3 regions of the Micromonospora sp. DT229 genome follow, and region 2 is predicted to be linked to each of the others. Evidence: riboswitches for the same ligand, from Rfam matches in the RefSeq annotation. Region 2 holds a riboswitch; each other region holds the start of a gene.
What was found. Region 2 has a riboswitch for cyclic di-AMP ahead of ACLQ2T_RS11940 (C39 family peptidase). Riboswitches for the same ligand answer to the same signal wherever they lie in the genome.
Positions count from the first base shown of each region.

Region 1: another riboswitch for cyclic di-AMP. It lies ahead of ACLQ2T_RS23570 (coiled-coil domain-containing protein); the one in region 2 lies ahead of ACLQ2T_RS11940 (C39 family peptidase).
Region 3: another riboswitch for cyclic di-AMP. It lies ahead of ACLQ2T_RS20400 (coiled-coil domain-containing protein); the one in region 2 lies ahead of ACLQ2T_RS11940 (C39 family peptidase).

Region 1 is NZ_JBNCLD010000018.1:75,586-78,770, reverse strand. It holds gene ACLQ2T_RS23575 (carbonic anhydrase) at 1-605, shown strand, start outside; gene ACLQ2T_RS23570 (coiled-coil domain-containing protein) at 744-1,757, opposite strand; cyclic di-AMP (ydaO/yuaA leader) riboswitch at 1,762-1,892, opposite strand; gene ACLQ2T_RS23565 (YibE/F family protein) at 2,059-3,185, opposite strand, start outside.
Region 2 is NZ_JBNCLD010000006.1:175,569-178,753, forward strand. It holds gene ACLQ2T_RS11935 (alpha/beta fold hydrolase) at 1-727, opposite strand, end outside; gene ACLQ2T_RS11940 (C39 family peptidase) at 835-1,707, opposite strand; cyclic di-AMP (ydaO/yuaA leader) riboswitch at 1,936-2,077, opposite strand; gene ACLQ2T_RS11945 (hypothetical protein) at 2,378-2,716, opposite strand; gene ACLQ2T_RS11950 (hypothetical protein) at 2,694-3,131, opposite strand.
Region 3 is NZ_JBNCLD010000013.1:96,120-99,304, reverse strand. It holds gene ACLQ2T_RS20405 (1-phosphofructokinase family hexose kinase) at 1-513, opposite strand, end outside; gene ACLQ2T_RS20400 (coiled-coil domain-containing protein) at 728-1,786, opposite strand; cyclic di-AMP (ydaO/yuaA leader) riboswitch at 1,791-1,924, opposite strand; gene ACLQ2T_RS20395 (HelD family protein) at 2,109-3,185, opposite strand, start outside.

The sequences.
Region 1 (3,185 bases), on a different contig from region 2:
AGCTGATCGCCGGCAACCGACGGTTCGTCACCGACACCCCGTGGCATCCGAACCAGAACGCCGGGCGTCGGACCGCCGTGGCGGCCGAGCAGCATCCCTTCGCGGTGATCGTGGGCTGCTCCGACTCCCGACTGGCCGCCGAGATCATCTTTGATCGTGGGCTGGGGGACCTCTTCGTGGTCCGTACCGCCGGGCACACCATCGGCCCCGAGGTGCTGGGCAGCGTCGAGTACGCGGTGGCCGTCCTGCGTACGCCGTTGGTGGTGGTGCTCGGGCACGACTCGTGCGGTGCCGTGCAGGCGGCCCGGGCGGCCCTGGCCACCGGCACCACCCCCGCCGGGCACCTGGGCGCGGTGGTGGACGCCGTGGTGCCCAGCCTGCGCCGGGCGCAGGCCGCCGGGGTGGAGGAGCTGGACCAGATCGTCGACATCCACATCGCGCAGACCGTGACGGCGATGCTGGAGGCCTCCACCGCGCTGGCCGCCGAGGTGTCCGCCGGGCGCTGCGCGGTGGTCGGCATGTCGTACCGGCTGGCCGCCGGGGAGGCACGGGCGGTGGCCGCGGAGCCCGCCGACCTGGTCGCCACCGCCGCCCTCGCCGCCTGACGGCGAGGAGCGCCCCACCGGACGGCGTGAGCCGCGCGCCCACACAACCTGACGGCGAAGGCCACCCACCCACACGACCTACGACGAGGGCCGCCCCACCCAGACGGCGGGACGGCCCTCGAAGTGGTGTCGGGGACGCTAGAGCATCGAGACGTGCACGTGGTCGGTGTGGTTCGACGGGCCGCTGTAGGAACTCCAGCCGGTCGCCGGGAACCAGATCTGCCGGTTCCAGATCACGTAGTAGACACCCAGCCGGTCGGCATTACGGACCAGGAACGCGGCCAGGTTGTTGCCGTAGATCCGGGTGTCGTCGTTGTACCAGGGTCGGAAACCGCTGTTCTGCAACGACCAGTCACAGGCCCGCCCCTTGGGGTGCTCCCACTTGTCACCCGGGCGGTAGCAGCCGACGAACCGGTTGAACCCGGCCCGCTTGACCTCCTTGTACATGTGCAGGGTGCGCGCGGTGATGCAGCCCGAGGTGGTCGGGTCGTCCTGGTTGCACGACTCGGGCTTCCAGCCGCCGTCGGAGGCCCGGTTGGGGCCGGGGCGGGCTACCGGGGAGGTGGCGGCCACCAGGCCACCGGTGAGGCCTACCCCACCGACCAGTCGGAGGGACTTCTCCGCGTCGCTCTTCTTGCGGGCCATGTCGTTGGTCAGCTTCTGCTGCTCGCGTACCTCGGCGTCGAGCGCCAGCTTGGCCGTCTCGGCGCGGCGCTTGACCGCGTTGACCTCGGCCAGCTTCTTGCTGTTGACCAGGTTCAGCTCGTCCAGGGCGGAGGCCCGGTGGATGAAGGAGTCCGGTGCGTCGGTCTGCAACAGCATGGCGATCGCGCCCACCCGACCGGTCCGGTACGACTGGGTGGCGATCTCGGCGACCTGTGGGGCGAGGGAGTCCAGGTCGGCCTCCGCGCGGCGGAGTTCGACGGCCAGCTTGAGCTGCTTCTTCTTGGACTTCTCCAGCTTCGACTTGGCCTTGGTGTAGTCCCGGTTGGTCGCCTCGATCAGCTCGTTGAGCATTGGCGGGTCGTCATCATGACCGGCTGGTTTGGGGGCGTTCGGCGCAGCCGTCGCCGGCAGGGGACCGGCGAAGACGGCGAACGCGGCGAACACGGCCACCACGGGCGTCAACCAGCGGCGTAGGGGTGCCGTCACTGTCTTCCCTTCCATCGACCGCCGACCGGGTTAGCTGACGGGTTCGGGACGGAAGTGGCCCCTACCGCTGGTGCGGATTCACCCCAGGTACCTGGGTCCCCGGCTCGCCTGGCGGCGATTGGGCGGTGGCACCGCAGGCGCTGGTGCGCGCCTTCGGCGGTGACCGGCAGTGAGGTTACCCGAGAGTCCGTCTGGGCTTCTACGTACCGAACCCGGCGAGATACGTCATTTCGTAATCGCAATGGGTGACGAGCGCCACGCATATCGACCGATGTGGTCGGCGTGCTCACGTTGAGCAGTGTCACCATGGGGTGTCGGTGCTCCTGTCCGGTTCGGGCCACTCCGAACGGGTGGCGGGGGGTGTGTGACGGGTACGCGGATCGCTGAGGGCCCGCAGTGCATCGGCCCGGTCCGTCGTCGGCCGGGGGATCCGGGGCCGGCCTTCGCCGACGGCGGCCACCTCGTCGGGGGCGGTGGCCGCGAGGTCCGTCCCGCCACGCTGCCGACCGGCGGTGGTCACCACGGTGGCCAGGGCGGTGGTCAGGGGTACGGCGGCGATCAGCCCGAGGGTGGCCACCACGCTGCGGACGATCTCCTGGGCCAGGAACTCGCTGGTGAGGATCTGCCCCAGGGCGCGGGAGTCGGCCGTCAGCAGGAGCAGCAGGGGCAGTGAGGCGCCGGCGTACGCCAGGACGATGGTGTTCACCACCGAGGCGATGTGCGCCCGGCCTACCCGGGTGGCCGAGCGGTACAGCTGGCGGCGGGACAGGTTGGGGTTGGCGTGGGCCAGCTCGGTGACCGCCGCGGCCTGGGTGACGGTGACGTCGTCGAGGACCCCCAGTGAGCCGATGATGATGCCGGCCAGCAGCAGGCCGTGCAGGTCGACATCGCCCCGGAACATCGACAGGGTGGTGGCGTCCTCGCTGCCGAAACCCGTCAGGTGGGTGGCGTTCGTCGCGGCCAGGCCGAGCAGCCCGGTGAGCACCAGGGCACCGAGGGTGCCGAGTACGGCCACCGAGGTCTGCGCGGACACCCCGTGGGTCAGGTACAGCACCACGAACATGATCAACGCGGCGCCGACGATGGCCACCACCAACGGCGGCTGACCGGCGCTGATGCCCGGCAGCACGAAGGTGAGCAGGATGGCGAAGCTGGCCGCCAGTCCGGCCAGGGCCGCCAGCCCGCGCAGTCGTCCGAAGGCCACGATGGCGGCGGCGAAGAGCACCCCCAGCCAGATCAGTGGCATACCGCGCTGGTGTTCGGCGATGTTGTAGGTGCTGATCGAGGGGTCTTCCGGGTCGATCAGCGAGACCAGGATGACCTCGTCGTCGACGCTCACCGAGGGGGCGCCCGGCCCGGCCGGGATGGGGGTGTCGACCTGCTGCCCGGCGTCCGGGCCGTCCTGGATCCGTACCGTGACGGTGCCGC
Region 2 (3,185 bases):
GCAGCGCCAGTACCGCCGCCGGATCCTCGACATGGGCGTTGTGACCGAGCCCGGGCAGGGTCACCACCGGTACGCCGTACTGCTTGAGCTGTGTCTCGGAGACCATCGGGTCGTGCTCGCCACGGGCCAGCAGCACCGGCGCCTCGATCCTGGCCAGCAGGGTGGCCAGGTCGGGCTCGCCGACGCCGAAGGCGGCCGGGTCCATCGCCAGCCGCCACCGGCCGTCCACCTGCCGCAGCCCGGCCGCCACGGCCGGATCATCGGGGCTGAGCAGATCGGCCAGGCCGGCTACCCGCAGATACCGTCGGGCCGCCTCGTCGCGGCTGTCGAACCAGGTGACCGGGCGGGCCGCGAGATCACCGGCGCGAGCCAGTTCCGCCGGGGACCAGACCGCCTTGATGCCGAGCCCGACCACCGCCTCGACCGTGACCGCCCGATTCGCGGCGGCCAACGCCAGACCGACCACCCCGCCGAGGGAGTGGCCCAGCACGATCACCCGGTCGCCGGGGTGCAGGCCGGCGGCGACCTGGTCGGCGAGCCCGGCGAAGGAGTACCCCGACAGCGGAGGCGACGCGCCGTGGCCGGCCAGATCCGGTGCCGCCCACCGCCCGGGCCAGCGCTGATCCAGCAGCGGGGCCGAGGGCAGCCACACGTCACCGCTGGCGCCCATGCCGTGCAGCAACAACAGCATCGGCGAGCTGGCCCGCCCATCCGACTCCGTGATCATGTCAGGCAGTCTGCCACCGCCCGCACCGGCCGGGCGAGAGCCACGACCGGGATACGACACCGGGCGCCGACCCCACTGGGGTCGGCGCCCGGCACGAAACAGGTCGATCAGGAGGAGTAGCCGCGGGTGGCAGCCCAGTTGGCCAGATCGATCGTGCTCACCCAGTACGAGTAGTAGGAGGGGTCGGCCGAGTCGGCGATCTTGACCATCCGACCCTCGTCCTCGTAGCCGACCACGGCGACGTAGTGGCCGCCCGGGAAGGAGTGCCAGCCCCCGGCGGTGTCCGTGACGCTGCCGGCGACGTTCACCACGACCCCGCGGCCGTCGGTGATGGCCGCCACGACATCGGCCTGAAGCTGATCCATCTGGGCCGGGGTGGCCGCGCCACCGGGAATCATCGTGGTCCGGTACGGGCTCCCCTTGGCCATGGCGTTGAGGACCCGGGTGGTGTCCCGGGCCGAGTTGGTGCCCAGGTAGGTGGTGCCGAGCTGGGCGGCCAGGGTCTCCTGGTCCCGGTCGATGCCGGCGGCGCTGAGCGCGTTGCGCACCGCTGCCGGGCCGCAGTACCACCCGTTGATCTGGGCCTGGTAGTCGTACGACAGCACCTTCTTCGCGGGCGGCTTCGGTGCGGCCTCCTTGCTGGCCAGGTCCGGGTCCGCCGAGGCGGCCTCCGGTGCGGCGGCGGCGCTGGACGGGGAGCTGCCGGGCTCCGCGCTCGGCGCGGCACTGCTCGGGGCGGCGCTACCGGGCGCGGGGCTGCTGGGTGCGGTGGCGGCCCGGGCCAGGCCACGGGAGGCGGCCGGCTCCTCGCGCAACTCGGCCACCGCGGCGGTGGTGTGCGTCTCGGCCGGGTCGTCGATCTGGGTGACCACGGCGCCGGCACCGGCGGCCAGGGCCAGCGCCAGCGCCGAGGTGGCCACGAGCTGGTAGGGGCGTTCGGTGGCCAGCCGACGAAGCTGACGCTTGAGGGTGTGCTTCACGAATCCTCCACGGGCTCAGGGGTGGTGTGGCACAGCGGCTCCGGCCATCCGGTGGACACCCGGAGGCGGAGTACGGGGCGGTGCCGTTTCACGGGATGCGCCCGGGGATCGGGCGGCTGCGGTGGGCCTGGGTCAGCGCGCGGACAGCGGACCGGCGAGCGCAGGCACCACGGTGCCGTGGAGGCGCAGGAATATCGGGGGGCGCTGATTGTGCTGCACGAGGAAAGGAGCTCCTTCCGACACCGCCGACCGGGTTAGCTGACGGATTCGGGCGGGAGGATCGCCCTACCGCGGGCCGTGGCTCGCGGATTCACCCCAATGGTGCAGTGGGTCCCCGGTTCGTGAGATCACGATTGAGCGGGTCGGCACGGCGTCGCCACTTGCGAACGGTAACCGCACCGGACGGGGTCGACATTACTGTGCGTCACAGCTCCTGCCAAGGCTGCCCTGAGCTGGCTAAACCTTCTTCCCGGTCAAATTTTTCGGGTATCGCGGAACTGTCGTCGCTCAATGGGACTCCGGGTCAGGAAGGCACTGTCGGTCGACAATCGGACCCGAGGTTGACAATTCCCCGGAGATTGCGCCCGGCATTCGATGTCTGCCCCACGATGACCGATTCCGCGATGACCGTGACCGGGGTCACCGAATAAATGGGAAAGAACCGTGCGCCTCAACCGGCCCGGGCCACCCGCCAGCGCGCCACGGCCCCCTGAGGGCCGGAGACGACCCGGGGTGAGGTCGGCAGCGGGTACGCCCGCGTCCGCTGCGCTGCGGCGTACGCCTCGGTGGACAGCGCCCGGGCCGCGTCGACGGCCAGTTCCGCGGCCCGCCAGGCCTCCCGCTCCTGCTGCCGAGCCGCCTGATAGGCCGCCTGGCGCCCGTCGCGTACCACCCGAGCCAGAAGAATCTCCTGTTCGGCGGGGTGACGCCGGGGATCCCAACCGGCCCGGTGCGCCAGCGCGTCGGTGAGTTGCCGGGCCGACAGATCACCCCGCCAGTACGCCGTCATCACGGCGTGGCGCAGCCAGCGTTCCCTGGCGGCGTACTCGGCGGGGGTGTGGGGGGGTACCGGGGGCGGGCAGCGCGCCGGCGGCGGCCAGTCGTCGGGCGGCGGTCTCCGCCTCGTCGTACGCGGCCCAGGCCCGGTCGAGTTCCGCCTGGGCGCGCTGCCAGGCCTCGCGGCGGCGGGCGGCGTTCTGGGCGGCCCCCGCCGCGGCCACGGCCACCTCGCCGGCATAGCGCCGCAGGTCCGCGGCGGCGGCATCCTCGTCGGGGAGGTCCGGGTCCCGGTCGGGCGAGGGGGCCGGTTCGGGTCGGGCCACCAGCACGGTGAGCACGCCCAGCGCGAGCACCAGCAGCACCGACCAGATGGCGGCGGCTCGGGGCACGTCGATCAGGAACTGGTAGAGAAGGGTCTTCTCCATGTCGGCACCTCGGGGAAGCTGATGTGGCGGTCTCGGCGGCGGGACTCGGGCCGT
Region 3 (3,185 bases), on a different contig from region 2:
GACGGCCGTCAGGTGTTCACCGCTGAGGTCGACCACCACCGGGCTGCCGTTGGCGCACAGATCGGCGGCGAAGCGGCGGTACAGGTCGGGGGGTACCAGGCTGGGGTGGTTGGGGCCGCTCAACACGCACACCGCCGCCCGCAGTCCCTCGCTGAGGGCCAGGTTGTACAGCTCGTCCAACTCGTGGCGGCTCAACGGCTGACCGGGCACGTCGATGATCTCCCGCCGGCTGCCCTCCCGGCGGTCGTGCACGTACGCCCCGCTGCCGCCGGAGTCGCGGGCCACGACCTTGAGGTTCACTCCCTCGCTGACCAGCAAGGGCTCCAGCACCTGCCCGATCTCGCCGCCCAGGGTGGTGCAGAGCACCACCTCGACCCCGAGGGACAGCACCATCCGGGCCTGCCAGACCCCCTGCCCGCCGGGGTGCAGATGCAGCTCCGGGGTGCCGTTGGGCTGGTCGACGGTGACGGTCAGCAGCGGCGTGGGCGCGAAGACCATGACGTGCCCGGTCACCGGAGCCACCCGCAGTTGCCGGGCCGGGTGAACCGGATGGTGGATTGCCTCATGCGCTGCCCCCTCGTGGCGAAATGTCCACTTCACCCCCGACGGTAACCATGGTGACGGATTCCCGCGCGGCGACGGGCGGGGGACAGGGATCTTCGAGCGGCCAGGGCGGACACGACGACGCCGGGTGGGGATGCCCACCCGGCGTCGTGGCGAGGATCGGTCAGTACACCGACAGGTGTACGTGGTTGGTGTGGTCGCTGGACGGATCGCCCCGCGCGCCGCTGTAGGTCTTCCAGCCGCTGCTGGGCAGCCAGATCTGCTTGTACCAGATCACGTAGAGCACGGCGAGCCGGTCGGCGTTGTTGACGAAGTAGGCCGCCAGGTTGTTGCCGTAGGTCCGGTCGCCGCCGGTGGCGGCCCCACCGAAGCCGTTCTTCTGCGCCGCGAAGTCGCAGGCCCGGCCCTTGGGGTGCTCGCCGGAGCCACCCGAGCGGTAGCAGGAGACGTACCGGGTGAACCCGGCCGACTTGGCCTGCTTGAGGGCGTGCAGCGTACGCGGGGTGATGCAGCCGTTGGCCGGGGTGGGGTCGTTGACACTGCACGACTCCGCCGGCCACGAGCCGTTCGCGTTGCGGGGTGCGGGGGCGGCCCTGGGGCTGGATCCGCCGGCCCGGGTCGGGGCCCGCTCGGCCCGCTGGGCGGCCTCGGCCCGTTCGTTGGCCACGGTCAGGGCCTGCTCGGCCTGATCCTTGCGCTTGGCCATCACCGCGACCTGCTTGCGCTGCTCCTGGACCTCCCGGTCCAGCGCCTGCTTGGTCCGGCTGACCTCGTCGCGGGTGGCCCGCAGCTCACCCAGGGCGCGTTCCTCGTTGGCGGCCACCGCGTCCAGCGCCGCCGCCCGGTCCATGAAGCCGGCCGGGGAGGCGCTGTTGAGCAGGGCCGACGCCGCGCTGAGCCGACCGGATCGGTACGCCTGGGCGGCGATCTCGGCTACCTTGCTGCCGCGTTCGGCGAGCTGGCTCTCGGTGGTGGTGAGCTGGCCGGCCAGCTGCTTCTGGCGCTTGACCGAACGGTCCAGGGCGGCCTTGGCGTCGAGGTACCCCTTGCTGGCCGCCTCCAACTGGGCCCGCAGCGCCGGGGTGCCGCCTTCGTCACCGACATCGCCGGGTGCCGCCGCGGCGGGAGCGGGAACCAGCGCTGCACCCACAGCGAGGGCGAGCGCCGCGCAGATCAGGGCCGCCGTGCGGGCGGCCGGTCTCACGGTTGCCACTGTTGGCATGCACATGTCCTTCCGTCAGCCGCCGACCGGGTTAGCTGACGGGTTCGGGACGGAAGATCCCTACCGCGCGTGCGCGGATGCACCCCAGGAACATGGTTCCCCGGCTCGCCCTGGCGGGCGATTGAGCGGCGGCCGCCGCCGGCACCGGTGGGTGCCGCCTGGCGGAGGCCGGAGCCGAGCCTACCGGGACTGCCGTGACCCGTGCAGCCGGTGTGACTCGTGGTGTTCGTCTGCTCACCATAGAATCAGACATAAGTGTTGAGTACGCCGTTTTGGTGACACCAGTCACCGCGGTATCCGTACCGAGCGTGTCCGGGCAGGTTCAACCGATGTCGACGGTGGTCAGCCGTTGGGTGGCTCGGGACAGCGCGACGTAGAGCGTACGGACCCCGGAGTCCGGCACCGCCCGGACCTCGCTCGGGGCGACCAGCACCACCCCGTCGTACTCCATGCCCTTGGCCTCCAGGCTCGTCACCACCTGGAGACGATCGCCGCCCAGGCCGCCGAGCCAGCCCGCCACCTCCTCCCGCCGGGGCACCGGAGTGATCACCCCGACGGTGCCCTCGACCTCGTCCAGCAGGGTGCGCGCGGCCGAGACCACCCGGCTGGCCAGCTCGGCCGCCGGAACCAGCAGTCGAATCGGCTCCACCCCGGTGGAGCGGACCGCCGTGGGCAGCGGAAGGTCCGGGTACACCCGGCGGATCTCCTCGGCCGCCACCGCGAAGATCTCCGCCGAGTTGCGGTAGTTCGTGGTCAGGGTGAACAGGTGGCGCGGGCGCCGTCCCAGGGCCTTGTCCCGGGCGCGGGTCAACTCCTGGGGATCTCCCGTCCACGCGGTCTGCGCCGGATCGCCCACCACCGTCCAGGAGGCCAGCCGACCCCGCCGGCCGATCATCCGCCACTGCATCGGCGAGACGTCCTGCGCCTCGTCGACCACCACATGGGCGTAGTCCCGGTAGTCCTCCGGGCGCTCGCGGGCGGCCTGCCGGGCGGCTCGCTGCCGATCGGCGAGGGTGCTCAACTCCCGGACCCCGCCGGCCAACTGGAAGGGGTCCCGCTTGGCCCGGGCCGGGCGCATCGGCTTACCGAGCAGGGTGTCGAGCTCGTCCAGCAGGGCGGCGTCGGCGACCGTCGGACCCTCGGTGGCCAGCCCCTGGTACGCCTCGGCCAGCAGCCGGATCTCGGTGCCGGACAGGATGCCCCCGGCGTACCGACGCAGCCGCTCGTGGTCGGCCAGCCAGCCGAGTACGTGCCGGGGATGCAGCCGGGGCCACCAGGCCTTGAGGAACTCCCGGAAGTCGGCGCGGTCGATCAGTTCGTCCTCGAAGGCGCGCTGCTCGGGCAGCCCGCCGATGCCCAGTCGACGGGCCTGCGCCCAGAGCGCGGCCAGTACCCCGTC